DNA from 3 places in the Streptomyces sp. NPDC000151 genome. Region 3 is predicted to be linked to each of the others. Evidence: riboswitches for the same ligand, from Rfam matches in the RefSeq annotation. Region 3 holds a riboswitch; each other region holds the start of a gene.
What was found. Region 3 has a riboswitch for cobalamin ahead of nicT (Nickel transporter NicT). Riboswitches for the same ligand answer to the same signal wherever they lie in the genome.
Positions count from the first base shown of each region.

Region 1: linked by a shared signal. The riboswitch ahead of metE (5-methyltetrahydropteroyltriglutamate--homocysteine S-methyltransferase) and the one ahead of nicT (Nickel transporter NicT) in region 3 are both predicted to bind cobalamin.
Region 2: linked by a shared signal. The riboswitch ahead of ABT381_RS32930 (SCO2321 family membrane protein) and the one ahead of nicT (Nickel transporter NicT) in region 3 are both predicted to bind cobalamin.

Region 1 covers NZ_JBEPFC010000013.1:75,870-85,313, reverse strand. The annotation lists partial or broken gene ABT381_RS06890 (condensation domain-containing protein) at 1-1,538, opposite strand, end outside; cobalamin riboswitch at 1,717-1,934, shown strand; gene metE (5-methyltetrahydropteroyltriglutamate--homocysteine S-methyltransferase) at 2,091-4,421, shown strand; gene ABT381_RS06880 (FUSC family protein) at 4,618-6,810, shown strand; gene metX (homoserine O-acetyltransferase MetX) at 6,832-7,989, opposite strand; gene ABT381_RS06870 (bifunctional o-acetylhomoserine/o-acetylserine sulfhydrylase) at 7,986-9,350, opposite strand.
Region 2 covers NZ_JBEPFC010000200.1:1,604-11,047, reverse strand. The annotation lists partial or broken gene ABT381_RS32940 (CbiQ family ECF transporter T component) at 1-452, opposite strand, end outside; gene ABT381_RS32935 (SCO2322 family protein) at 449-1,177, opposite strand; gene ABT381_RS32930 (SCO2321 family membrane protein) at 1,174-2,430, opposite strand; cobalamin riboswitch at 2,609-2,748, opposite strand; gene ABT381_RS32925 (Strvi_7410 family MBL fold metallo-hydrolase) at 2,831-3,868, opposite strand; gene ABT381_RS32920 (aldehyde dehydrogenase) at 3,998-5,449, shown strand; gene ABT381_RS32915 (ferredoxin) at 5,454-5,687, shown strand; gene lanKC (class III lanthionine synthetase LanKC) at 5,852-8,485, shown strand; gene ABT381_RS32905 (SapB/AmfS family lanthipeptide) at 8,512-8,622, shown strand; partial or broken gene ABT381_RS32900 (ABC transporter ATP-binding protein) at 8,962-9,444, shown strand, end outside.
Region 3 covers NZ_JBEPFC010000063.1:7,870-17,313, reverse strand. The annotation lists gene ABT381_RS19020 (NAD(P)-dependent alcohol dehydrogenase) at 148-1,197, opposite strand; gene ABT381_RS19015 (helix-turn-helix domain-containing protein) at 1,336-2,232, shown strand; cobalamin riboswitch at 2,229-2,479, shown strand; gene nicT (Nickel transporter NicT) at 2,512-3,627, shown strand; gene ABT381_RS19005 (HhH-GPD-type base excision DNA repair protein) at 3,661-4,248, opposite strand; gene ABT381_RS19000 (PTS sugar transporter subunit IIAB) at 4,319-5,098, shown strand; gene ulaA (PTS ascorbate transporter subunit IIC) at 5,118-6,689, shown strand; gene ABT381_RS18990 (PP2C family protein-serine/threonine phosphatase) at 6,721-7,764, opposite strand; gene ABT381_RS18985 (ATP-binding protein) at 7,951-8,988, opposite strand; gene ABT381_RS18980 (alpha/beta fold hydrolase) at 9,123-9,444, opposite strand, start outside.

The sequences.
Region 1 (9,444 bases), on a different contig from region 3:
TCGGGCGCCGCCGGTGAGTACGTCACCGCGAGCCGGTGCGCATGGTGTTCGCGGCGGTGGGCGAGGGTGTGGCCGACATCGGCGAGATCGGGCGGCGTGCCGTGCGCGCCGGAGAGCTCGGCGCGGAGACCGGCGGCGAGTGCGCGCAGGCCGTCCGGGTGGCGTGCGCTCAGCGGCAGGATCGTACGGCTGCGCTGCGGCGGTTCGGGCCGCGGGGCCGCCTCGGGGGCCGGTGCTTCTTCCAGCAGTACGTGGGCGTTGGTGCCGCCGAAGCCGAAGGAGTTGACGCCGGCCCGGGCCGGCCCGTCGTGCGCGGGCCAGTCGACCAGCCGGTCCGGGATCTCGAAGGGCAGCGTGGCCGCGTCGAGGGCCGGGTTGAGCCGCTCCAGGTTGAGGTGCGGCGGGATCTTCCCGTGCTTCAGGGACAGCACGGTCTTGATCAGCCCCGCGATGCCGGCGGCGGCCTCGGTGTGCCCGATGTTGGTCTTGACCGAGCCCACGTAGCACGGGGCGCCGGGCGGGCGGCCCGCGGACAGGACGCGGCCGAGCGCCCGGGCCTCGATCGGATCGCCGACGGGCGTGGAAGTACCGTGTGCCTCGACGTACTGCAGGCTGCCGGGCGCGACGCCCGCCTCGGCGCACACCTTCCGTACGAGGTCCACCTGGGCGTCCTCGCGCGGCACGGTGATGCCGTTGGTCCGCCCGTCCTGGTTCACCCCGCTGCCGAGCACCACGGCGTGCACCGGGTCGCCGTCGCGCACCGCGTCGGCCAGCCGTTTCAGTGCCACGACGGCGACGCCCTCGGCACGTACGTAGCCGTCGGCCGCCGCGTCGAAGGCGCGCGACCGGCCGTCGACGGAGAGGAAGCCGCCCTTGGTCTCGGCGATGGTGTACTGCGGCGCGCTGTGCAGCAGTGTGCCGCCGGCCAGCGCGAGGTCGGTCTCGCCGCGCAGCAGGCTCTGCCGGGCGAGGTGCAGGGCGACGAGGGAGGAGCTGCAGGCGGTGTCGAGGGAGACGCTGGGGCCGCGGAAGTCGAAGGCGTGCGAGACGCGGTTCGACACCATCGTCATCATGGTGCCGGTCGCGGTGTGTGCCGCCAGGAAGTCCGGGTCGGCGAAGTGCAGGATCTTGTAGTCCAGCGTGAACGCGCCGATGAACACGCCGATGTCGCGGCCCGCCAGGCCGGCCGGGCGCTGGCCGCCGTCCTCCAGGGCCTCCCAGGAGACCTCCAGGAGCTTGCGCTGCTGCGGGTCGAGGTGGGCGGCCTCGCGCGGGCTGATGCCGAAGAACGCCGGGTCGAATTCGTCGAAGCCGTCGATGTACCCGCCGCGGCCGCCGACCAGCCGCCCGGGCTTGGCCCGGTCCCGGCTGCCCAGGGTGGTGACGTCGTACCGGTCGGCCGGGGTCGGGACGATGCAGTCCCGGCCCTCGGCCAGGTTCCGCCAGAACGCCCGGTGGTCGTTGGCGTGGCCGGGCAGGCGGCAGCCGATGCCGATGATGGCGATCCGGTCACGGGCGGAATCAGGCATTTGACTCATAAGCGCACGATAAGGGGCGCGTGCGGCACATCTCGGCACTCTGCCTGACGACACGTCAGGTCAGCTTGTCGGACAGTCGGCCCGATACCCCCGACCTGTTCCGCGCGGGGCTGCCCGACGACACTCGGCACGGCGTACGCACACAGCGGGGGATGGCACGTGGACGGCGACAGGGCATAACCTGATCGCTGCAGCTGGTTCGCCCTGTCCGCCAGGCAGGCGCGTCGTAAGAGGGAACCCGGTGGGAATCCGGGACTGCCCCGCAGCGGTGAGCGGGAACGACCGCCGTCATACGCACTGGATCCGACCGGGTCCGGGAAGCGACGGCCAGTAGGTGTCTACCTTCGGGTGGACGTGCTCGTGAGTCCGAAGACCTGCCCGTTGCCCGCACGCGGCCCCCGTCGTGTGCGGTCCTTCCGGTGACCTCGAGGGCGGGTCGGCGTACAGCAGGGACGCGGCACACGAGTGCGTGGCGTCCCGTCCGCTGTGCACTCCCTTCGCGCTCTCGCCCGTCGCCGGGCGCTCGGAGACACGCTCGCGAAGGAGAGCAACGTGACCAGCAAGAACACCGCCACGGCCGTACGGGCCACCGTGTACGGCTATCCCCGGCAGGGGCCGGACCGGGAACTGAAGAAGGCGGTCGAGGGGTACTGGAAGGGCCGCGTCACCGCCGACGCGCTCCGGGAGACCGCCGCGGGACTGCGCCGCTCCGTCTGGGGGCAGCTGGCCGAGGCGGGCCTGCACGAGGTACCGACCGGCGACTTCTCGTACTACGACCACGTGCTGGACACCAGCGTCATGGTCGGCGCGATCCCCCGCCGGCACCGCGCCGCCGTCGAAACGGACGCCCTGGACGGGTACTTCGCCATGGCCCGCGGCACGCAGGACGCGGCGCCGCTGGAGATGACCAAGTGGTTCGACACCAACTACCACTACCTGGTGCCGGAGCTGGGCCCCGACACCGTCTTCGCCGCCGACTCCCGCAAGCAGGTCGCGGAGCTGAGCGAGGCCCGCGCGCTCGGCCACACCGCACGCCCCGTCCTGGTCGGCCCGGTCACCTATCTCCTGCTCGCCAAGCCGGCCCCCGGCGTGGACCCCGGCTTCGAGCCGCTGACCCTGCTCGACCGGCTGCTGCCCGTCTACGCCGAGGTCCTCGCCGACCTGCGCGCCGCCGGTGCCGAGTGGGTCCAGCTGGACGAACCGGCGCTCGTGCAGGACCGCACCCCGGCCGAACTGAACGCCGCGGCCCGCGCCTACCGCGACCTCGGCGCCCTCACCGACCGCCCGCAGCTCCTGGTCGCGACCTACTTCGGACGTCTCGGCGAGGCCCTGCCGGTACTGGCCAAGGCCCCCGTCGAGGGGCTGGCGCTGGACTTCACCGAGGCCGCGGCCGGCAATCTGGACGACCTGGCGGCGGCCGGCGGCCTGCCCGGCAAGCGGCTGATCGCGGGCGTCGTCAACGGCCGCAACGTGTGGATCGACGACCACGGGAAGTCACTCGCCACCCTCGGCACCCTGCTGGGCCTCGCCGACCGGGTGGACGTGGCGGCCTCCTGCTCGCTGCTGCACGTCCCGCTGGACGCGGCCGCCGAGCGCGACATCGACCCGCAGATCGCCCGCTGGCTCGCCTTCGCCCGGCAGAAGACCGCCGAGCTGGTCACCCTGGCCCGCGGGCTGACGCACGGCACCGGCATCATCGCCGCCGAACTGGCCGCCAACCGCGCCGACCTCGCCTCCCGTACCGGCGCCGCGCTCACCCACGACCCCGCCGTGCGCGCCCGCGCCGCGGCCGTCACCGCCGCCGACTGCCGGCGCTCCCAGCCCTACCCCGAGCGGTCCGCGGCCCAGCGCGCCCACCTCGGCCTGCCGCCGCTGCCGACCACCACCATCGGCTCCTTCCCGCAGACGTCCGCGCTGCGCACCGCACGCGCCGATCTGCGCGCGGGCCGGATCGACGAGGACGCGTACGAGGAGCGGATCGCGGCGGAGATCCGCGAGGTCGTCGCGTACCAGGAGAAGGCCGGGCTCGACGTCCTGGTGCACGGCGAGCCGGAACGCAACGACATGGTGCAGCACTTCGCCGAGCGGCTGACCGGCTACCTCGCCACCCGGCACGGCTGGGTCCAGTCCTACGGCACCCGCTACGTCCGCCCGCCGGTGCTGGCCGGCGACGTCTCCCGCCCGGAGCCGATGACGGTGCGCTGGACCCGGTACGCGCAGTCGCTCACCGGGCGGCCGGTCAAGGGCATGCTCACCGGTCCCGTCACGATGCTCGCCTGGTCCTTCGTCCGCGACGACCAGCCGCTCGCCGACACCGCGCGCCAGGTCGCGCTGGCGCTGCGCGACGAGGTGGCCGACCTGGAGGCGGCGGGCACCTCGGTTGTCCAGGTGGACGAGCCGGCGCTGCGCGAGACGCTCCCGCTGCGCGCCGCCGACCACGCCGCCTATCTGGCCTGGGCCACCGAGGCGTTCCGGCTCGCCACCGGCGGCGTGCGCCCCGACACCCAGATCCATACGCACATGTGCTACGCGGAATTCGGCGACATTCTCCCGGCCATCGACGACCTCGACGCCGACGTGATCAGCCTGGAGGCGGCCCGTTCCCACATGCGGGTGGCCGGTGAGCTGGCCGCCGCCGGTTATCCGCGCGAGGTCGGCCCGGGTGTGTACGACATCCACTCACCGCGCGTCCCGGACACCGACGAGATCGAGGCCCTGATCCGCGCGGCGCTGACGGCCGTCCCCGCGGAGCGGCTGTGGATCAACCCCGACTGCGGCCTGAAGACCCGGGGCTGGCCGGAGACGCGCACCTCACTGGAGAACCTGGTCGCGGCGGCCCATCGCGTCCGCCGGACGCGCACGGCGCGGGAGGACACCGCCTGACGCCTTCGAGGGCGCTGCCGGACTCAGCGATGCGCGCACCGACCTCGGTACCGGGGCGTGACTCGTGGGATGCTGGGGCCTCCATGGATCATGGCGAGCTTCGGGAGAGTACGGCAGCGTGATAGCAGCGACACGGCGGGCCTCCATCCGCACCTGGGACCGCTTCGCGGCGTCCGACCCGGGACTGCTGCGGCTGATGGCGGGGCTGCGGACGGTCGGCGCGATCGTGCTGGCCCTCGCCGTCCTCGCGCTGCTCGGTACGGACGTCACGCACATGGTCGCGGGCGCCATGGCGGCCATGGTCGCCACCTTCGCGATCAAGGAGAAGGAGGTGCGCGGCCAGGCCGTCACGCTCGCGTGCGGCCTGCCCGTCGCCCTCGCCGCGATGTCGCTGGGTGCGCTGCTGCACACCCGGATCATCGCCGGTGACGTCTTCTTCGTGCTGCTGATCTTCGGCGCGGTGTACGGGCGGCGGTTCGGCGACCGCGGCACGGCCCTCGGCCTGATGGGCTTCCAGGTCTACTTCGTCTCGCTGTTCGTCCAGGCCACCGTCGGCGCGCTGCCGGAGCTGTATCTGACGCTGGCCGTCGCGTTCGCGTGCAGCGCCGTCGTCCGTTTCGCCGTCGTACCGGAGACGCCCCAGCGCACCCTGGGGCGGCTCCGCGAGGCGTTCCGGGCGCGGCTCGCGCAGCTGCTGGCGGCCCAGCTCGAGCTGCTGGACGCCGGCCCCGACGACCTGGACAAGGTCCTGGACACGCTGCGGCGGCGCACGGCCCGGCTGCACGAGGCGGCCCTGATGATCCAGGGCCGGCTGGAGGAGGGGACCCGGGACGAGGCCACGGCGGCGCGGCTGCAGCGCCGCATCGCGGACGCCGAGATCGCCGCCGAGCGGCTGGGCGTGATCCTGCTGAACGCGCGCAGCGCCGAGCGTGCCGACACGATCACGATGCACCTGCCGCACGCGCCGGTGCCGGTCGCCGCCGACCGCGCGCCGGGCGAGGACGCCGAGACCCGCACCCTGCGCCGGGACCTGGGCGCACTGCATCTGCTGATCGCGCGCCGCGGTGCCGACGACCGCGGCATGGCCCTGGCCCACGTACGGAACCGGCTGCTCGGCTACCGCGACGAGGACAAGCTGCCGGCCGCCTCCCCCGCCGTCCAGGACGTCTTCCGCGGCATCGGTGAGGCCGCGCGCGCCGTGCTGGGTCTGCGGCTGGCGCTGGACGGGCCGCAGGACGCGTCCGACGACACGCCCGCGACGGCCCGCTCCCGCGAGGAGTTCGACGCCGAGGACGTCGCGATGGGCAGTCTCGAGGGCGCGTCGGAGGAGCAGGAGGCCGACGAGCGCACCGGGCTGAAGCGGCCCACCACCCGGGCCGCCTTCCAGGTCGCGGTGGGCTCGACGCTGGCCATCATCGGCGGCGAGTTCCTCTCCAGCCAGCGCTGGTACTGGGCGGTGCTGACCTGCTGGGTGGTCTTCCTCAACACCGCGTCGACGGGCGAGATCCTGGTCAAGGGGTACCGCCGGCTGGTGGGCACGATCCTCGGCGTGGTCGCCGGTGTCGCACTCGCCGGGCTGGTCGGCAACCAGACCTGGCTCGCGTTCGCCCTCGTACTGCTCTTCATCTTCGGGATGTTCTTCACAGCGCCGCTGTCGTACGCGCTGATGTCCTTCTGCGTCACCGCGATGCTGGGCCTGCTCTACACGCTGCTGAACACCTACAGCCTGGCCGTGCTGGTGCTGCGCATCGAGGAGACGGCGCTCGGCGCGGCCTGCGGGATCATCGCCGCCGTGCTGGTGCTGCCGGTGCACACCGACCGCCGCACGGACGAGCTGCTGGGCACGGTGCTGGAGCGGCTGAGCGACGTGGTGACGGCCGCGGTAGCGCAGCTGAGTGGCGGTCCCGCCGCCGACCTGCTGGACAAGGCGCGCGACCTGGACTCGGCGCTGGACGATCTGCGTGCCTCCACGCAGCCGCTGACGCATCCGATCACGCCGCTGCGGGGGCGCCGGCAGACCGCCCGCTATCTGGTGGCGCTGCTGGAGACCTGCGCGTACCACGCCCGTTCGCTGGCGGCGACGGCCGAGCTCGTGCCGTACAGCAAGAACGTCGCGGCCGACCCGCGGCTGGAGCGGGCCGGCCGGCGCATCGCCCGGAACATCGACATCATCGTCGCGCGCGTGGTGGACGAGAGCACCCGCGGCGAGGTCTCCTCCGGCGCGAGCATCGCCTCGGTACTGGAGGCGAACGGCACGAACGCGCTGCCCTCGGGCACGGTGACCTTCCGCGTCCTGCGTCACCTCCAGCGCCTCGACGAGGGCGTGATCGGCCTCGCCCGGCCGCTGGAGGTCCCGGTGTCGGGCCGCAATGTGGGCACGACCGGCTGAGAGCTCCCCGGCCCGCCGCCGTCACGCCCGGCTCAGCAGCTCCCTCACCAGTGCCCCCACCTGCTCCGTCTCGATGAGGAAGCCGTCGTGGCCGTACGGCGACTCGATGGTGCGGAGCCGGTCGGCATCGGGCAGGGCGGCCGCCAGCTCCGCCTGCTGGGCGAGCGGGTAGAGCCGGTCGGAGTCGACGCCCGCGACCAGCGCCGGCATCCGGGCCCGGCGCAGCGCGGCCGCCGTGCCGCCCCGGCCGCGCCCGACGTCGTGGCCGTTCATCGCGTCGACCAGCGTGACGTAGCTGCCCGCGTCGAAGCGGCGGACCAGCTTCGACGCGTGGTGGTCGAGGTAGGAGGCGACCTGGTACCGCCCGCCCTGCCAGGGGTCTTCGCCGGGCTGCGGCGTCTGTCCGAAGCGCGCTGCCAGCTCCGGCTCGCTGCGGTACGTCACATGGGCGATGCGGCGCGCGACGCCGAGGCCGTGGTGCGGGCCGCCGCCCGGTGGCGCGTCGTGGTACCGCCCGTCCCGCCATCCTGGATCGGCACGGATCGCGGCGGTCTGGATCGTGCCCCAGGCGATCTGTTCGGCGGAGGACGCGGCGGGGCAGGCGAGCGCGAGCAGCGCGCCCGTGCGCTCCGGGCGGCCGACGGCCCACTCCAGCGCGCGCATCCCGCCCATGGAGCCGCCGATGACCGCGGCCCAGCGCCGGATGCCCAGCGCGTCGGCGAGCGCGGCCTCGGCGGCCACCTGGTCGCGCTGGGTCAGGTACGGGAAGTCCGGCCCCCACCGCTCGGTGGCGGTACGGAGGGAGGCCGGGCCGGTACTGCCCTGGCAGCCGCCCAGTACGTTCGGCGCGACGACGTACCAGCGACTGGTGTCCAGCGGCGCGCCGGGCCCGATCAGCGCGTCCCACCAGCCCGCGGTCGGGTGCCCCGGACCGGCCGGCCCGGCGGCGTGACTGTCGCCCGTCAGCGCGTGCAGCAGCAGCACGGCGTTGCCGGCGTCCGGTGCGAGCCGCCCCCAGGTCTCGTACGCGATCCGTACGCCCTCCAGCGCCCCGCCCGCCTCCAGGGGCAGCGCCCGTGGCAGCGTCACCCAGGCGCGGCGGCCTGGCGGGTCCCCCTCCCGCCAGGCCCCGGTGGCCGGCGGGAGGGAGACCGTGCTCGCCGCTGCGCCCGGGCTCAGGACGCCGCCTTCGCGGCCCGGAACCCCGCCTCCAGGTCGGCCTTGAGGTCATCGGCGTTCTCCAGGCCGACCGACAGGCGCACCAGCCCCGGCGCGGTGCCCGTCGCCGCCAGCTGCTCCTCGTCCAGCTGGCTGTGCGTCGTGGAGGCGGGGTGGATGATGAGGCTGCGGACGTCGCCGATGTTCGCGAGGTGGCTGAAGAGGCCGACCGCGTCGACGAACCGCTTGCCCGCCTCGACGCCGTCCCGCAGCTCGAACGCGAGCACGGCTCCGGCGCCGCGCGGCAGATAGCGCCGCCCCGCCTCGTACCAGCGGTTGGAGGGCAGGCCCGGGTAGTGCACGACGGACACCTCGTCGCGCCGCTCCAGCCACTCCGCGAGCGCGAGCGCGTTGGCGGTGTGCCGCTCCAGGCGCAGGCTCAGCGTCTCGACGCCCTGCAGCAGCAGGAAGGCGGAGTGCGGGGAGAGCGCGGGTCCGAGGTCGCGCAGCAGCTGTACGCGGAGCTTGGCGGCGAAGGCTCCGGGGCCGAGGTCGGGCCAGTACCGCAGGCCGTGGTAGCTGGGGTCGGGCGTGTGGAAGTCCGCGAACCGCTCGGCGTGCGCGCCGAAGTCGAAGGTGCCGGCGTCGACCACGACGCCGCCGATCGTGGTGCCGTGCCCGCCGAGGAACTTGGTCGCGGAGTGCACGACGATGTCCGCGCCGTGCTCGATGGGCCGCAGCAGGTATGGGGTGGGCACGGTGTTGTCGGCGATCAGCGGCACCCCCGCCTCGTGTGCCACGTCGGCGACGCCGCGCACGTCCAGGACGTTGCCGCGCGGATTGCCCAGCGTCTCCGCGAAGAACGCCTTGGTGGTGGGGCGGACGGCGGCCCGCCACGCGTCGAGGTCGTCCGGGTCGTCGACGAAGGACACCTCGATGCCGAGCCGCGGGAGGGTGTGCCGGAAGAGGTTGTACGTACCGCCGTAGAGGGAGCTGGCGGCGACGAGGTGGTCCCCGGCACCGGCCAGGGTCAGGATCGCCAGGGTCTCGGCGGCCTGCCCGGAGGCGAGCGCGACGGCGGCGACGCCGCCCTCCAGCGCGGCGATCCGCTGCTCCAGTACGTCCTGGGTGGGGTTGTGGATCCGGGTGTAGATGTTGCCGGGCTCGGCGAGCGAGAACAGGTCGGCCGCGTGCTGGGTGTCCCGGAAGACGAACGACGTCGTCTGGTAGATGGGCGTGGCGCGGGCGCCGGTGGCCGGGTCGGGCACGGCGCCCGCGTGGATCTGCCGGGTCTCGAACGACCAGCCGGCGCCGGGGTCCTGCCGGGCGCCGTCGTTCGGGGTGTGTCCTGCGGTCACGGAGTCGATGGGCTGGCTGCTCATGTCTGGCCTCACACGCTCGGGGGGGCGGAACCGGCGGCGGCAGGGCCCTTGCCGCACTCGTTCATGGACCGGTGCCAAGGACCGTAAAACGCTT
Region 2 (9,444 bases), on a different contig from region 3:
CCCACGCAGATCAGCAGCGTGGCCAGCTTCAGCCCGTCGTACAGCGCGAAGAGCATCCCCTCGGCGGTGACCCGGCCGCCGATCCGCACGCCGCGCGCCCAGTCGGGCAGCGGCACTTCGGGGAGCGTGACCAGGAGGTGCGTACCGGGGACGGGCGAGCCGAGTACGAAGGCGAAGACCAGCCGGATGGCGAGCACGACCAGGCCGAGCTTGACGAACGCGCCGTAGGACCGGGCCCAGGGCGCGTCGGAGCGGCGGGCCGCGACCACGTATCCGGCGACGCCGATGAGCAGGCCGAGGAGCAGCGGGTTGGTGGTGCGGGACGCGGCCGTCGCCAGGCCCAGCGCCCACAGCCACCACGCGCCGGCGTGCAGCGCACGCCCCCGCGTGGCGAGGGGAGCACGCAGCCGGGCGGGGGCGCGCAGCCGGGCGGGGGCTCGGGTGCCGGTCATCCGCGCCGGCGCCGGGCCTGCCACACCGCGGCGGCGCCGAGGACGGCAACCGCGGCGATGCCGCCCATCAGGCCGGCGGAGGGCCCACCGGCACCGGTGTGCTCGCCGGAGCCGGACGCACCGGAGCCGGACGCGCCACCATCGGGCGCCGCGGACCCGGTGGACCCGGTGGACTCGCCGGAGCCCTTCGACGACCCGCCCGCCTGCTCGGCGCAGCCCTTTTCCGGATAACCGGCTATCGCGCACAGCAGCGCACTGGAGTCGTACCGCAGCGGCGCCGCGACCGCGGCCAGCGCGTCGCCCGCGCTCGCGTCCTCGGGGACCCGCGCGCACTCCGTACGGGCCGCGGGCGGGTTCTCGCCCTTCGGGGCGTCGGCCGCCGTGCCGAAGTCGAGGACGACGGCGACCCGCTTGCGGCCGTCCGCCGCCTTCGTGCCGCCGCAGACCGCGTCGAAGTCGGCGGCCGCGCGCGGCTTCGTGGCGCGCGCGGAGTCGGCGCTGACGGTGAAGCGGAAGCCGGCCACGCCGCCGTCTGCGGGGCGGGCCGTCGAGGGCCCCTCGGTGGCGTACGTCCAGCCACCGCCCCCGTGGGCCGCCGCGTCCGCCGTCCAGAAGGACCAGTAGCGGTACTCCTCGGCGTGCGCGGGCGCGGCGGCCAGGCCCGTGGCCGTGCCGGCCAGGGCCAGGGCGCCGATGCCGCGTGCGATACGGACGGCGCTGCTCACAGCTGGTTCTGCTTCCGGCGGCCGCTCACCAGGAAGCCGATGCCGGCGCCCGCCGCCAGGCCGACGACCACGACCCACCACACGGAGATGCCGCCCTCGTCCTGCTTCTGGTCCTTGCCGTCCTGCCGGGCCGAGGCGGCCGCCGGCTTCGGGCCGGTCGCGTTGAGCTTCGTCACCAGGTCCGTGCCGCCGAAGTCGTGCGGGTCGCCGCCGGTGGCGTGCGTGGCGAGGATCAGCTGCGCGTACGCGGCCGGGCCGCTCTGCTTCGCCCAGGCCGCCGAGTGCCCGCGCAGCCAGCCCAGCGACCGCTTCGCCTCGTCGGCACGCCCCGCGGCGGCCAGCGCGACGACGGCGTCGGCGGTGTTGCCGACGTCCGGCTGCGCCTCGGCGCCGGGCATCGCGGACATCAGGTGGTGGCCGTGCGCGTCCAGGACGGAGACGAGGTGGGCCGCGCCGTCGGCGGCGGCCGCGTGCGGGTCCTTCGCGGCGTCCTCGCAGGACGCCGGCTTCGCGGCGTCCGCACCCGGCTCGACGACGAAGCCCTTCCCCAGCGCCCCCAGTACCGCGGCGGCCGTCGCGTCCTCATTGGCGGCGAGCTTCCCGTCCTTGGCCTGGAAGGCGAACGCGCCGCGGTCCTTCTTCTTCGCGTCGCAGCCGAGCCGGAAGGCGAGCAGCCCGTCGTACGGCGACGTGCCGCCCTTCTTGGCCGTCACCGACTCGGGCTTCGTGCCCGTGGCGGCCAGCGCGCCGATCACCACCGAAGTGGAGTTGGCGTCGCTCGGGGCGCCGGCGGCCGAGCCCCAGCCGCCGTCGTCGTTCTGGGCGGACTTCAGCCAGGAGACGCCCTTGCGCACCGCGTCCGCATGCCCGCCGACCGCGGCCAGCGCCTGCACGGCGGCGGCCGTCTGGTTGGTGTCCCGCATCGTCTTCGCGTCGCAGCCCTGCTTCGGGTCGGCGCGGTACGCGGTGAACGCGCCGTCGGCGCACTGCTGCCCGGCGAGCCAGTCCACCGCCGAGTCCGCCGGGCGCACGCCCGCGGTGTCCTGCGCCAGCAGCGCCAGCGACTGCCGCCAGACGCCGTCGTACTTCGGGTCCGTGCTGCCGTACAGGCCCTTCGGGAGCTTGGGGGACGCGGCGGGCGCGGGGTCGGCGGCGAACGCGGCGGGGGCAGCGGCCGCGCACAGCACGGCGGCGGCCAGGGCCGCGGCGCAGCGGCGCGCCGGGGCGGCGAGGGAGCGGGCCGTGATGGCCATGGGGTCGGTGCCTCTCGGTCGGTTCGCGGGGTGCGCGAGGTGGGAGGTCACGCAGCCGTACTCCGCCGCACCACGTCGCGCGCGGCGCGCGGGCGCGGTGGCACCGGGCTCAGCTCCGTATACCTCGACGGTGCCGCGCGCCGGACGGCCGATGAAGGGCGGCCGTACGGTACGCGGGAGCCTTGGGCGTGCCCCGCCGGGCGTTCCGGCTCGCTCCGGCGCACGGATGCGCGCCAGGGCTCACGGCTGCGGGTCAGCGCCGGTTTTCCACCGGCTTCCCCCGGTCGGGCACGAATGAACTTGTCCGGACCACTTTAACCGGCGGGTAGCGGCCGGTCTCCGGCACGTGCAGAAGGGCTGCGTGGCCGCCCGGGCCCACCGCCTCCGGCAGCCGCGTGCCTCACACCGCCCGGTACGTCACCGGTTCCGAGCCCGGCACCGGCTCGGCCAGCCCCGCCTTCACCAGGCGCCGCAGGTGCGCCTCGGCCTCGGAGACGGCGATGGTGCGCGAGCCGTACGGGATCTCCTCCCACGGGCGGTTCCACGTCATGGTCTCGGCGAGCTGCCAGGGCGTGAGCGGGGCGGCGAGCAGGGCGCGCAGGCCGCCGAGCCGTTCCTCGTGGTGCGCGACGAGCTCCGCCGCCCGCTCGGCGGCGCCGGTGAAGGCGTGCTGGTGGGCCGGGAGGACCTCGGCGACGCCGAGCCGCGCGATCCGCTCCAGGGAGTCCAGATAGTCGCCGAGGGGATCGGTGACCGTCGCGTCGTCCGGGTCCTCGTACAGGCCGACGTGCGGCGTGATGCCCGGCAGCAGGTGGTCGCCGGAGAAGAGCCGGCCGTGCCCGGGGCGCGCCGCCGGGTGCGCCTCCTCCAGGTGGAGGCAGACGTGGCCCGGTGTGTGGCCCGGCGTCCAGACCGCGCGCAGCCGCCGCCCCGCGAGGTCCAGCAGCTCGCCGGGGACGATCTCGCGGTCCGGGAGCGCGGGACGCTGGTCCGGGAGCCCGCGCGTGCGCCCCTCGGCGCGGGCCGCGTAGAGCGGCGCGAGGTGGTCCTCGGGCGCGCCAGCCGAGGCCAGTTTCGCGATGACGTACGTCAGCCACGTGCCCGGCTCGGCCTCACGGGTGCGGCGGACGACCTCCGTGTCGGCCGCGTGCATCGCGATCCACGCGCCGGACGCCTCCCTGACCCGCGCCGACAGACCGTGGTGATCCGGGTGGTGGTGAGTGACCAGGACGCCGTGCAGATCGGCCACGTCGGTGCCGCAGGCGGTGAGCCCGGCGGCGAGGGCGTCCCAGGAGTCCGGGTCGTCCCAGCCGGTGTCGATCAGCACCGGGCCGCGGTCCGTCTCCAGTACATGGACGAGGGTGTGCCCGAGCGGGTTGTCCGGTATGGGCACGGCGATGCTCCACACCCCGCCCCGGTGGTCGATCACGTGCGGCATGTCCTGCCCCTCCCGGCCCGCACGCCGTCGCGTGCCTCACCGTTGCCCACTATAGCTAGAACTGGTATCAGTTCTGATGCAGCGTCAGATTTACGTCACGTATCGCGGTGACCGCGGGAGGCGGAGTCGATGGCCGATCTGATCGAGCACGGACAGCTCTACATAGGCGGCGAGTGGGTCGATCCCGCAGGGCGGGACACCATCGAGGTCGTCTCCCCGCACACCGAGCAGGTCATCGGCCGGGTGCCGCACGCCTCCCGGGCCGACGTGGACCGCGCCGTCACGGCGGCCCGCGCGTCCTTCGACTCCGGCGTCTGGGCGGACACCCCGCTCGCCGACCGGATCGCGGTGATCACGCGGATCAAGGACGCGTTCGCCGTGCGGAGCGAGGAGTTCGCGCGGCTCATCAGCGCGCAGAACGGCACCCCGTACACCGCGGGCGTCATGGTGCAGTCGCTCGCCGCGATGCTGGCCTGGGACGCGGCGATCACGGTCGCCCGCGACTTCGCCTACGAGGAGCGGCGGCAGGGCCTCCTCGGGCCGCTGCTGATCCGCCGCGAGCCGGTCGGGGTGGTCGCGGCCGTGGTGCCGTGGAACGTCCCGCAGTTCACCGCCGCCGCCAAGCTCGCGCCCGCGCTGCTGGCCGGGTGCTCGGCGGTGCTGAAGGTGTCGCCGGAGACGCCGCTGGACGCGTATCTGCTCGCGGAGATCGCGGCCGAGGCCGGGCTGCCCGAGGGTGTGCTGTCCATCCTCCCGGCCGACCGGGAGGTCAGCGAGTACCTGGTCGGGCACCCGGGCGTGGACAAGGTGTCCTTCACCGGGTCGGTCGCGGCCGGCAAACGCGTCATGGAGGTGGCCGCGCGCCGGCTCACCCGCGTGACACTGGAGTTGGGCGGCAAGTCGGCCGCGGTGATCCTGCCGGACGCGGACCTGGACGCGGCGGTCGCCGGGATCACCCCCTTCGCCTGGATGCTCAACGGGCAGGCGTGTGTGGCCCAGACCCGCATCCTCGCGCCGCGCTCCCACTACGAGGAGATCGCCGAGCGGTTCGCCGCAGCGGCCACCGCCCTGAAGGTCGGCGATCCGCTGGACGCGGCCACCGAGGTCGGCCCGCTGGTCGCCGAGCGGCAGCGGCGCCGGTCGCTGGAGTACATCGCGGCCGGGCAGCAGGAGGGCGCCAAGGTGCTGGCCGGCGGCGGCCGCCCGGCGGACCAGGCCACCGGCTGGTACGTCGAGCCCACCCTCTTCGGCGAGGTCACGCCCGGTATGCGGATCGCCCGCGAGGAGATCTTCGGCCCGGTGATCTGCCTGCTGCCGTACGAGGACGAGGACGAGGCGGTACGGATCGCGAACGACTCCGACTACGGGCTCTCCGGATCGGTGTGGACGGCGGACACCGAGCGCGGCATCGAGGTGGCGCGCCGGGTGCGCACCGGCACGTACTCCGTGAACACCTTCAGCCTGGACATGCTCGGGCCGTTCGGCGGCTACAAGAACAGCGGCATCGGGCGGGAGTTCGGCCCCGAGGGGTACGGCGCGTATCTGGAGCACAAGATGATCCACCTCCCGGCGGGGGAGTGAGCGCATGGGCGACCGCTGGCAGGTGGAGGTGGACCGCGGGGTCTGCATCGGCTCGGGGCTGTGCGCGAGCATGGCGCCCGGGGACTTCCGGCTGGACTCCGCGCGGCAGTCGCACCCGGTGGCGGGCGAGACGGACGCCCGTGAGGCCGTGCTGTCGGCCGCCGAGGGATGTCCGGTCGAGGCGATCCTGATTACGGAGGCGGACTCCGGGGAATCAGTCTTCCCGCCGGAGGAGTAGCGCCGCCCCGTACGCCCCGCCCGCCCCGTCGAACGGATGAGCGAGCCCCTGGTCCGTACTTAGAGTTACCTGTGCGTTCCTCACGGTGATCTCATGACATCTGTGACTGTCCGTCCCTCCCGTTGCGTGGAAATCTCTATTCCACGCCGCCGAGGGGGGAGACGATGGATAAGCGGTACGAGGTGTACTGCCTGGCTGACAGGTATTTCTATGAAACCCCGGACCGTTTGTCCGTCGGGGAAAGTGCCGCAGCTGACGACAGTGCGGTCTACGAAGCGGCGCAACGCGCGGTCCCCGAAGGGTGGCGCTGTTTCCTCTCCGGGGACTGGCTCCACGTCAATCCCGTGGACAGCGAGGGGAACCCGCGTCCGGGCAGGCCGAAGCAGGGGTGGAAGATACATGTGTCGGCCTGCCCGGACAATGCGGAGAAGATAGCGTCCAAGGTCTGGGACTACTGCGTCGCCAGGTCCATTCCGTTCAAATTCGTGCCGGGCCCGCGCCCGCTGCACCTGCGGAATTCCAAGTACGCCGACCGGGCCGCCAGCGGCAAATTCGCCACCATTTACCCGCTGGACGAAGCGGAATGCCACCGCGTTCTGGAGGAGCTGGGCTCGCTGCTGGACGGCGAGCCGGGCCCCTACATCCTGAGCGACCTGCGGTGGAACGACGGACCGCTGTACGTGCGGTACGGCGGCTTCGCCCGGCGGTACTGCGTCGACGGCACGGGCGCGCTCGTGCCCGCCATCGAGAACGCCGAAGGACGGCTGGTCCCGGACCGCCGCGAGCCCGCCTTCCGGCCGCCGGAGTGGGTGCCGCTGCCCGGCTTCCTGGCCCCGCAGCTCGCGGCCCGCAACGCCACGACCGTCGCCGACCTGCCGTACGCCATCGAGTCGGCGCTGCACTTCTCCAACGGGGGCGGCGTCTACGCCGGCCGGGACCGGAGCACCGGTGAGAGGGTGGTCCTGAAGGAGGCGAGGCCGCACGCCGGCCTCGCCGCCGACCTCGCCGACGCGGTCACCCGCCTGGAGCGCGAACGCGCCGCGCTGGAGCGGCTGTCGGGCCTCGGCGTGGCCCCCGAGGTGCGCGACTGGCTCACCGTCGGCGACCACCGCTTCCTGGTCCTGGAGCACATCCCGGGCAAGCCGCTGAACTCCTTCTTCGCCGAGCGCCACCCGCTGCTCACCGCCGACCCCGACCCGGAGGCGCTCACCTCGTACACCGAGTGGGCGCTGGGCATGTACAACGCCGTCGAGCAGGCCGTCGCCGCGGTGCACCGCCGCGGCCTGGTCCACAACGACCTGCACATGTTCAACGTCATGGTCGCGCCCGACGAACAGAGCGTCACGCTGCTGGACTTCGAGGCCGCCGCCGGCAGCGGCGAAGGGACCCGGCAGTCCCTCGCGCACCCCGGCTTCCTCGCCCCGCGCGAGCGCACCGGCTACGACGTCGACCGGTACGCGCTGGCCTGCCTGCGCCTCGCGCTCTTCCTGCCGATGACCACGCTGCTGACCATCGAGCGGGAGAAGGCGGCGGACCTCGCCGAGATCGTCGTCCGCGAATTCCCCGGCGTGCCGGCCGGTTTCCTGGAGGAGGCCGTGCGGACGATCTGCGCGCACCGGCCCGCCAGGCCGCGCATCCGGCGCCCCGCGCAGGCCCGCCACCTCGTCGCGGTCGACACCCGCGAACCGTACGTCTGCGACCCGGCCGACTGGCCGCGCAGCCGCGAGTCCATGGTCCGGGGCATCCTCGCCTCGGCCACGCCCGAGCGCACGGACCGCCTGTTCCCCGGCGACATCGCCCAGTTCGCCGACGGCGGCGGACTCGGCATCGCCCACGGGGCGGCCGGTGTCCTGTACGCGCTCCACGAGACGGGTGCCGAGGGGTTCGAGGAGGGCGAGGAGTGGTTACTGCGGCAGACCGCTCCGCCTCCCCTCGGCACCCCCCTCGGGTGCTACGACGGACTCGCCGGCGTCGCCTACGTACTGGACCGGCTCGGCCACCGCGAACGGGCCGACGAGCTGATCGAGCGGGTGCTCGCCGAGAAGTGGTACCGCCTCGCGCCCGACCTGTACGGCGGGCTGGCCGGCATCGGCCTCACCCTGGACCACCTGGCGCGCCGACGCGGCGAACGCGAGCTGCGCGACCGGGCGCTGGAGGCGGCGGGACACGCCGCCGACCGGCTGGAGAGCTGCGCGAACCGGGCCGGACTGCTGCGCGGCGCGAGCGGCCCCGCGCTGCTCTTCCTGCGGCTGTACGAGGGCACCGGCGACCCCGGGCTGCTCGATCTCGCCGCGCAGGCGCTGCGCAGCGACCTCGCCCGGTGCGTGCGCAACGAACGCGGCACCCTGCTGGTCGACGAGGGCTGGCGCACCATGCCGTACCTCGGCGCGGGCTCGGCGGGCATCGCGATGGTGCTCGACGACTATCTGACGCACCGCGCCGACGCGGAGTTCGAGGAGGCCAGGGCCGCGATCCTGCCGGCCACCCAGGCCCGCTTCTACGCGCAGCCCGGCCTCTTCAGGGGCCGCGCCGGCATGGTGCTGCACCTGGCCCGCACGACGACCCCCGACCCCGACGTCGAGGCCGCGCTCGCCGCACAGATCGCCGACCTGAGCTGGTACGCCATGCCCTACCGCGGCGAACTGGCCTTCCCCGGCGACCAGATGATGCGGCTCTCCATGGACCTGTCCACGGGCACGGCCGGCTGCCTGCTGGCCCTGGGCTCGGCCCTGCACGAGGACCCCGTACAGCTGCCGTTCCTCCCGCCGCTGCCGGCGCCGGACGGGCTGCGGCACTGAAACCGACCAACGGAAGGACGTGCCACGTGGCACTGCTCGATCTGCAGATGCTGGAGGCCCCGGAGCACGGGAGCGGCGAGGACAGTACCGACAGCTTGCTGGACTGCGACAGCACCCTGAGCCTCCTCATCTGCTAGCGCGTCATCCCCGCGGTGGCCCGGCTCCGTCCGGCCCGCCGCCCCTGATCAGGTTCGTTCCGGTACGCGTCGACCGCGGACCGGGAGGTGATACAGGCCGACCGCGGTACGGGAGGTGACCGTGCCCGGCCCGGATCGTGAGGTCCGATCCGGTCCGGACACGGCACACCGCCCGCACCGTCCGGCCTGCTCCGGTGGCCGACGCCGGGACGAACCGGTGCGCGTGCGGCTCCTGGGGGAGCCGCACGCGCACCACCCCCACAGCTCCGCTTCTTCGCCTGTCAGGTACAGCTCACCGCACCCCCCCGTCCGCGAGACTCCGTCTGGGAGGAAGAACCCGTGACCGCCAAACCCGCCGACCGGCTGCTGCTCGGCGCGCTGCGCCACAGCGCCCCCCGGGCCTCGGCAGTCCTGCTGCTCACCACCGGTGGCGCCGCGGTCGGTCTCGCCCTCCCGGCCACCCTCGGCCACACGCTCGACCTGCTGCTCGACGGCCGCCCCGCGCAGCCGTGGCTGCTCGCCTGCGCCGGGCTCACCGCCCTGCTCATCCTCATCGGCGCGCTGGACGGGCTGCTCACCGGCACGACGGACCCCCGCGCCACCGCCTGGCTGCGGCGCCGGGCGCTGCGCGGCGTACTGGCAGCGGGGCCCGCGGCGACCGACCGCCACGAGCCCGGTGACCTGGTGTCGCGCATCGTCGGCAACGCCGGCACGGCCGGCACCGCGCCCACCGCGCTGGCCGCCACCGCCGCGACGGCGCTCACGCCGGTCGGCGCGCTGGTGGCGCTGGCCCTGCTCGACCCGTGGACCGCGGCCGCCTTC
Region 3 (9,444 bases):
CACGACATCCACTCTGCCCGGGTGGGCTATTGGTCCACTAACGTCCGGCTAATGCCACCCACCTGCCGCTAAATGCGGCGGAGCCGGGCAGCTGAAACAGCCACCCGGCTCCGCGCGCCGCTCGGCCCTGGGCGCGAGCGGTACTGATCACATCGTCGAGGTGTCGATCACGAAGCGGTAGCGGACGTCGCTCGCCTGCACCCGGCGGTACGCGTCGTTGATCTGCTCGGCGGAGATCACCTCGATCTCCGCGCCGATCCCGTGCGCGGCGCAGAAGTCCAGCATCTCCTGGGTCTCGGGGATGCCGCCGATCATCGAACCGGCCATCGCCTTGCTGCCGCCCAGCAGGGAGAACGGCGAGAGGCCGAGCGCGCCCTCGGGCGCGCCGACCTGCACCATCGTGCCGTGCACGCGGAGCAGCGAGAGGTAGGCGTCCACGTCCAGGTCGGCGGAGACGGTGTTGATGATCAGGTCGAAGCGGCCCGTCAGCTCCTGGAAGGTGGCCGGGTCGGAGGTCGCGTAGTAGTGGCTCGCGCCCAGCTTCAGCCCGTCGTCCTTCTTGCGGAGCGACTGGCTGAGCACGGTGACCTCGGCGCCCATGGCATGGGCGATCTTCACGGCCATGTGGCCGAGGCCGCCCAGGCCGACGACCGCGACCTTCTTGCCGGGGCCCGCGCCCCAGCGGGAGAGCGGCGAGTACACGGTGATGCCCGCGCACAGCAGCGGCGCGGCGGCGTCCAGGCCGATGCCCTCGGGGATGCGGAGGGCGAAGTCCTCGGAGACCACGACGTGGGTCGAGTAGCCGCCATAGGTCGGCTCGCCGTCCCGGCCGATGGCGTTGTACGTCTGTACGTTGCCCGTGCCGGTGCAGTGCTGCTCCAGACCGGCCTTGCAGTTGTCGCACTCCCGGCAGGAGTCGACCATGCAGCCGACGCCGACCCGGTCGCCGACCTGGTGGCGGGTGACCTCGGGGCCCACTGCGGAGACCACGCCGGCGATCTCGTGGCCCGGGACCATCGGGAAGATGGCCTGGCCCCAGTCCTCGTCCACCTGGTGGATGTCGGAGTGGCAGATCCCCGCGTACTTGATGTCGATCTCGATGTCGTGCGCGCCGAGCTCACGGCGCGGAATGGTGGTGCGCTCAAGCGGTGCCTTGGGCGCGGGTGCTGCATACGCGGTGACAGAGGTGTGTGTCATGCCATCAAGGCTGCGTCGGGACGAGAAGCGGAGCCAGAGCCCCCGTTTTCGTACGCACGCGGTTGGTACCACTGGTAGTGGCACCCTCACGCCCGCTCGGCCGGCCCGTACGGACGCGGCGGGCCGGATACTGGGCCTATGGACCAGCGCACCGAATTGAGCGAGTTTCTGCGCACCCGCCGCGCGCGTCTGCAGCCCGAGGACGTCGGACTGCCGCGGCCCAGCGGGCGGCGCCGGGTGCCGGGCCTGCGGCGGGAGGAGCTCGCGCAGCTGGCCGGGGTGAGCGTCGCGTATTACGTACGGCTCGAACAGGGCCACGGCCAGAACGTCTCCACGGCCGTACTGGACGCGATCGCCGGCGCCCTGCGGCTCAACGAGGCCGAGCGGGCCCACCTCAATCACCTGGTCAAGCCGAAGGCCAAGCGCTCGCGCGGCGCCGGGCGGCCGCAGCGGGTGCGGCCCGCGCTGCAGCAGCTGCTGGACGCGATGGAGGGGATTCCGGCGTATGTCGCGGGCCGCCGCCTGGACGTCATCGGCTGGAACCGCATGGCGTGCGCCCTGCTCGGCGACTACGCCGCGCTCCCGCCCGAGCAGCGGAACATCGCCTGGCAGGTCTTCCTGGACCCGGCAGCGCGCGAGCTCTACGTCGACTGGGAGAGCAAGGCCGCCGACATCGTCTCCTACCTCCGCCTGGACGCGGGCTGCCATCCCGACGACCCGCTGCTCGCCTCGCTGATCGGGGAGCTGTCGGTCAAGAGCGAGGAGTTCCGGCAGCTGTGGGCCACGCACGACGTGCAGGACAAGGGCTTCGGCGTGAAGCGGCTGCACCACCCGGTCGTCGGGCCGCTGACCCTGTCGTACGAGACGCTGCGGCTGCCCGCCGACCCGGACCAGCAGCTGATCGTCTACCACGCGGAGCCGGGCTCGGCCTCGGCGGAATCGCTGCGGCTGCTGGGCGACTGGGCGGCGGCGGACCCGGTTGCCGTAGAGCCGATGGCCGAGGACACCGCCCGGCGGCGGGACGGGGGAGGTTAGAGTGGCCGGGCCGTGGTGCTCGGGAAGACCGGTGAAGACCTACGGGTCCGATTCCGGAGCGGCCCTCGCCACTGTGATCGGGGAGCTACCGACCCATTCCCCGTGCGTGCACCGCGTACGTACGGGGGGCCACTGACCGCGGAGTGCGGACGGGAAGGCCGGGGCGGGCGCGTCCTCCTCCACGCTCTTGACGAGCGGGGAGGAGATCCTCGTAAGCCAGGAGACCGGCCACGGCATCTCACGAACTGATTCCACGAGGTGCTGGAGCGTGATGGCCGGATGACCGTGCCCACTCATACCCCCACGTCCGCCGATCTGTCGCAGTTCCGCTGGCAGCGGCGCGACACCGTCCGTACGGCCGGCCTGCTGGCGGTCATAGCCGCTTTGCACATCGTCGCGTTCGGTGTGCTGTTCCTGCTCGTCGTGCCCGGCCACTACACCGTCGGCACACAGGTGTTCGGCGTGGGCCTGGGCGTCACCGCGTACACCCTCGGCATGCGGCACGCGTTCGACGCGGACCACATCGCCGCGATCGACAACACCACCCGCAAGCTCATGGCCGACGGGAAGCGGCCGGTCTCGGTGGGCTTCTGGTTCGCGCTCGGCCACTCCAGCATGGTCGTGCTGATGGCCGCGCTGGTCTCGGGCGGCGCGGCGCTCGCGGGGACCCTGATGGACGAGGGCTCCCGTACGCACCAGGTGCTCGGCACGGTCGGCACCACCGTCTCCGGGGCCTTCCTCTACCTCATCGCCGCCCTCAACCTGATCGCGCTGGCCGGCATCTGGCGGGTCTTCCGCGCCATGCGGGCCGGGGAGTACGACGAGTCGGAGCTGGAGCGGCAGCTGGACTCGCGCGGCTTCATGAACCGGGTGCTCGGCCGGTTCACCAGGACCATCACGCGGCCGGGCCAGATGTACCCGATCGGGCTGCTCCTCGGCCTCGGCTTCGACACCGCGACCGAGGTGACGCTGATGGTGATGGCGGGCAGCGGCGCCGCGTCCGGGCTGCCCTGGTACGCGGTCCTGTGCCTGCCGCTGCTGTTCGCGGCCGGGATGAGCCTCTTCGACACCCTCGACGGCACGTTCATGAACTTCGCGTACCAGTGGGCGTTCTCCAACCCGGTGCGCAAGGTCTACTACAACCTCACGATCACCGGCCTGTCCATCGCCGTGGCCCTCTTCATCGGCACCATCGAGCTGGTGACCGTGCTGCACGACAAGCTCGGCCTGAAGGACGCGGTCACCGACCGGATCTCCGGCCTGGACCTGGACAACGTCGGCTACCTCATCGTCGGCCTCTTCGTCGTCGTCTGGGCGGCGGCGATCGCCTACTGGCGGCTGTCGGGCGTCGAACAGCGGTGGGCGGCGCGGGTGGCCGCCCCTTCGGAGGGCTGAGCGCGCACGCCCCGGGCGGCGGGCCGCGCGGCCCTACTTGCCGGCCGCCTTCTTCGCCGCCCGCTTCATCTGCTGCTTGTACGCCCGGACCTCGGCCAGCGACTCGGGGCCCGTGATGTCGGCGACCGAGCGGTGCGAGCCCTCCTCGCCGTACGGCCCCGCGGCCTCGCGCCAGCCCTCGGGGCGCACGCCGAACTGCTTGCCGAGGAGGGCCAGGAAGATCTGTGCCTTCTGCTTGCCGAAGCCGGGCAGGTCGTTGAGGCGTTTCAGCAGCTCGGCGCCGGTTTCGGCGTCCCGCCACACGGCCTCGGCGTCCCCGTCGTAGTGCGTGACGAGGTACTGGCACAGCTGCTGCACCCGCTTGGCCATCGACCGCGGATAGCGGTGCACGGCCGGCTTGCGGGCCAGCAGCTCCTCGAACGCCTCCGGGTCCTGCGCCGCGATGGCCTGCGCGTCCAGGTCGTCCCCGGCCATCCGCCGGGCGATGGTGTACGGACCGGTGAACGCCCACTCCATCGGCACCTGCTGGTCCAGCAGCATGCCCACCAGCGCGGCGAGCGGACTGCGGCCGAGCAGTTCGTCGGCTTCCTCCTGCTGGGCGACCCGCATCCTCACGTTCATGTTCCGATGATCCCTTCCGGCGCCGCACCGCGCATATCCAGGCAAGCGTTTTCGTGCGACGATCCCGTCCATGCCGACACTGAGCGAACTGATCCCCGCCGAGGCCGTGCGGCTGGACGTGGCGGCGGCGGACTGGCAAGCGGCGGTACGGGCCGCCGGCGACCTCATGGTCGCGACCGGTACCAGTACCGGTGAGTACACCACGGAAATGATCGAGAACGTCGAGGAGAACGGTCCGTACATCGTCATCGCGCCCGGCTTCGCCTTCGCGCACGCCCGCCCCTCGCCCGCGGTCCTGAGGACCGGCATGTCCTGGGTCCGGCTGGCCGAGCCGGTGGAGTTCGGGCACGAGTCGAACGACCCGGTGAGCCTGGTCGTCGCGCTCGCGGCGAAGGACTCCGGGGCGCACACGGAGGCGATGGCGGCGCTCGCGCGGCTGCTCGCGGACCCGGAGACCGAGCGGGCGCTGCGCGAGGCCCGGACGCCGGAGGCGGTGCACGCGGTGCTGGCGGGCCGGGACGCGCCGGCGGAGCCGGCGGAACGGCAGGCCGGCGGCGGGTCCGCGCACAAGATCCTCACCGTCTGCGGCAACGGCCTGGGCACCAGCCTCTTCCTGAAGAACACCCTGGAGCAGGTGCTCGACCGCTGGGGCTGGACGAAGTACGTCACCGTCGAGGCGACCGACACCATCTCCGCCAAGGGCAAGGCCGGCGAGGCCGTCGCCATCCTCACCTCGGGCGAGATCGCCCGGACGCTCGGCGACGTCGGCGTCCCGGTGAAGGTCGTCGAGAACTTCACCAGTACGGGTGAGGTCGACCGCATCCTCCGAGACACCTACGACGTCCAGTAACGAAGGGCGCACCATCTCCATGCACTGGCTCGTATCGATCGCCGAATTCCTGGTCAACGAGGTCCTCAGCCAGCCGGCGTACCTGGTCGGCCTGATCACGGCCACCGGCCTGATCGCCCTGCGCAGGTCCGCAGGGCAGATCGTCGGCGGCGCCCTCAAGGCGACGCTGGGCTTCCTGCTGATCGGGGCCGGCGCCAATCTGGTCGTCACGGCCCTCGCCCCGCTGGGCGAGATGATCCAGGGCGCGACCGGCGCGCACGGCGTCATCCCGACCAACGAGGCGATCGTCGGCATCGCGCAGGCGCAGTTCGGCGCCCGGGTCGCCTGGCTGATGATCGTCGGCTTCGGGGTCAGCCTGCTGCTGGCCCGCTTCACGCCGCTGCGGTACGTCTTCCTGACCGGCCACCACATGCTGTTCATGGCGACGCTGCTGACCGTGGTGCTGGCCACCGCCGGCCAGTCCTCGGCCGTCGTGGTGCTGGTCGGCGGCGTGCTGCTGGGCATCCTGCTGGTCTCCATGCCGGCCTTCGCGCACCCGTGGACCAAGCGCATCACCGGCGACAACACGATCGCCATCGGCCACTTCGGCACCGCCGGGTACGTCGCGGCGGGCGCGGCCGGGCAGCTGGTCGGCCGGCGCAGCCGCAGTACGGAGGACATGAAGCTGCCCGAGGGGCTGCGCTTCCTGCGGGACTCGATGGTCGCCACCGCGCTGTCCATGGTCCTGATCTACGTGATCATGGCGGTCCTCTTCCTGGCCAGGGCCGGCCGGGAGACCGCGTTCAAGGCGTTCGCGGGCGACGGCGGCGCGGCCGCCACCGGCCTCGGCAACTACGTGATGCAGTCCGTCATGCAGGGCCTGCAGTTCGGCATCGCCGTCGCGATCATCCTGTTCGGCGTGCGGACGATCCTGGGCGAGCTGGTCCCGGCGTTCCAGGGCATCGCCAGGAAGGTGGTGCCCGGCGCGGTGCCGTCGCTGGACGCGCCGATCGTCTTCCCGTACGCGCAGAACGCTGTCCTCATCGGCTTCCTCTGCAGCTTCCTCGGCGGCCTGGTCAGCCTCGGGCTGCTCTCCGCGCTCTTCCACCCGTGGTTCGGCCTCGCGCTGGTCCTGCCGGGGCTGGTGCCGCACTTCTTCACCGGTGGCGCGGCCGGCGTCTACGGCAACGCGACGGGCGGCCGGCGCGGCGCGGCCGTCGGCGCCTTCGTCAACGGCGTCCTCATCACCTTCCTGCCCGCGCTGCTCCTGAAGGTGCTCGGCGCGTTCGGCGAGGAGAACACCACCTTCGGGGACGCGGACTTCGGCTGGTTCGGCTCGCTGATCGGCAACGCGGCCAAGCCGGGCGGCGCGGGCGCCGTCGTGCTGATGCTGGCCATCGGCGCGGTGGTGCTGGGCGGCGCCGTGCTCGTGCAGAAGCGGGTGGTGGAGACCGGCTGGGATCCGGGCGCGCGCCGGGATGCCGTACTGCCCCGTACGGAAGCCCCGGCGGCCGCGGCCCCGACGACCGGCAGGACCGGCACGACCGCTCACGCGAAGATCGCGCCGCCGGCCGGCGCGCCCACGCCGCCCCCGCCGCCGGAGTCCGACTGAGTACTTTCGTGGGGAGCCCGGCGGCCGCGGCTCAGCCGGAGCGCTGCCGGGTCGGCGGGCGGATGAGGAGCATCATCGCGTCGTCCCGGGAGGCGCCGTCGCGGTAGCGGGCCAGGTCGGCTTCGAGCGTGTCCAGGACGACGGTCGGCTCGCGGTCGCAGAACGCCGTGAGGCGCTCGGCGAGGGGGTAGAACTCGCCGTCGCCGTTGCGGCATTCGGCCACCCCGTCCGTGCACAGCAGCAGCCAGTCGTCCGGCGCCGGCCGCACGACCGCGGTCGGGCACCGGTCCTGCACCATCCGCATCAGCCCGAGCGGGGCCGTCGCGTCCAGCCCGGCGAGCCAGGAAGCCCGGCCGCCGCGTACCAGGAGCGGCGGTGGATGGCCGCAGCTCAGCAGCTCCACCCGGCCGTCGTCGTACACATTGATCAGCAGCGCGGTGACGAACCCGTCGTGGTGGTGGATGCGGGTGACGGCGGTGTCCATGCGCAGCGCGATGCCCGCGAGGCTGCTCTCGTGGTGCGCGAGCTCCCGCCAGATGTGCAGCGTCTCGGCGGCCGTGGCGACCACGTCCAGGCCCTTGCCCGACACGTCGCCGATGAGCAGCCGCACCCCGAAGCGGGTGCGCTCGGCGCCGCAGATGTCGCCGCCGACCGTGGCACCGGGGGTGGCCGCGAGGTACCGCGCGTCCAGCCGCACCCCGCCCACCGACTCGGGCGGCCGGGGCAGCACCGCCGCCTGGGCCACCTGGGCCAGCCGGCCGAGGCGGGCGAGCTTGGACTCCTGGCGGCGGCTGCGGCGGGCGGCGGTGCGGGTCAGCACGGTCACCGTCAGGACGCCCGCCAGCGCCGCGACCACGTTCACCGGCCGGGCGCCCCAGCCCAGTACCGCCACGCCGCCGAGCGCCGCCGCGCCCGCGCTCAGCACATAGCGCCCGCCCGTCCGCCCGACCGCGGGCAGTGCCGCGACGGCGGGCATCAGGGGCAGGAAGAGCTGCGGGAGGCCGATGGCCCGTCCCAGGAGGGCGCAGACCATGGCCAGCGCCAGTGGGAAAAACGTTCCTCGAACCAGCCTCACGGAAGTGCCGGACGGCGGTGCGGCCGGAACGGTACTGACGCGTCCGGCCGGAGGAAGCTTCGGCATGGCGGTACCTGCCCGCAGAGCGGCGGCTGGAGCGGAACAGCCTAGTGAGCATTCGATGCACGAGGTGTGCATATGGCGAATTCCCTGAGGAAGAAGCTGGTCAAACATGTGCGCCGGACATCAGGATTCGCGCAGCGTCCAGGTCAGGAAGCGGTTCAACAGCGTCCGCTCCTCTCCCGACAGACGCAGCCGTTGCCGCCCGTAGGCCCGGGTGGCGCGCGGCATCCGGAAGGCCGTGCCCTCCTCCTTGTCCGGGTACGGCTCGATCAGCGACTGCCAGGCCAGCCCGGTGAAGGCCGCGACGAGCGGGCCGGGCGGCAGCTGCGCGTCGCCGCAGATCTCCACTGCGTGCGCCAGCTCGAAGCTGCCGGGGAAGACGCTGAGCCGCGCCCAGAGCAGCCGCTCCTCGGCCGTGCACAGCCGCAGGCTCCAGCTGAGGGATTCGCGCAGCGAACGCTGGCGGCCGGGCAGGCCGGGCGCGGTGGCCGGCAGGTCGAGCGCGGCCTCGGGCCGGGCGAAGCAGGAGAGCACGTCGGCGGCGGAGCGGTGCGCGAGCTGGTCCGCGGCGATCCGCACGGCGAGCGGCAGGCCGTCCAGCAGTGCGCAGATCCGCCGGACCGCGTCGGGCGCCGCCTCCTCGGTGTCCAGCTGCCGGGCGTACGCCGCGAACAGGCCGGTCGCGACATCGAGCGGTACGGGGGACAGCGGATACAGGCCCGGGGTACGCAGCGGGGTCCGGCTGGTGGCCAGCACGTGCAGGCGGGGGCAGGCGCTGACGAGCGCGGTGAGGACCTCGGTGCACCGCCCGGCCAGGTGTTCGCAGGTGTCCACGACCAGCAGCGCCGGGGTGTCCCCCAACGCCTCGGCCAGCGCGGCGAGTTGGGGCCTTCCCGCGGGACCGTCCATGCCCAGCGCGCGGGCCAGCCAGTGCGGCACGAGCCCGGGGTCGGCGAGCGGCGCGAGGTCGGTACGGGCCACGATCACCTCCGGGCCGAGTCCCGGCCGGCGCGCCAGCGCTCCGGCGAGCGCGCTCTTGCCGACGCCGCCGGGCCCCGTCACCGTCACCAGTCGCCGGTGCCGCAGCAGGTACTCGACCTCCGCGAGCGCCACGTCCCGCCCGGCCAGGGCGACCCGGTCGCAGTTCTCCGACTCCAACATGGATCCCGCCTCCGAAGTGCACATCCGGACCGGCCCTCTCCGGAAGAGGTGGCCAGCCTGCCCGGTGGGGCGGCACGGAGACATCGGTGACCGGCAGGGATAGGTATACCTAACTCCTTTGCGCTCTCCGGGAGTCAGGGTGTCGGCAGGCCGGGGCCGGCGCAGTGCACGTCGGCCGCCGGCACGGCCCCGTCCACCAGGTAGGCCGCCGCCGTGCCGTCGACGCAGCCGTTGCCGCGGCTGGCGAACACGCCGTGGGAGTAGTCGTCGTGCAGGGTGACCAGGCGGGAGCCGGGCAGCCGCCGCTTCAGGTCGCGGGCGCCGGTTATCGGCGTGACCGGGTCGTGTGCGGAGGCGATCAGCAGGACCGGGGGCGCGGCGGGGCTGCCGAGCGCCGTGCGGTGGGCGGGCCTGTGGTGCCAGTACGCGCACACCGAGGCCTCCATGCCGGTGAGC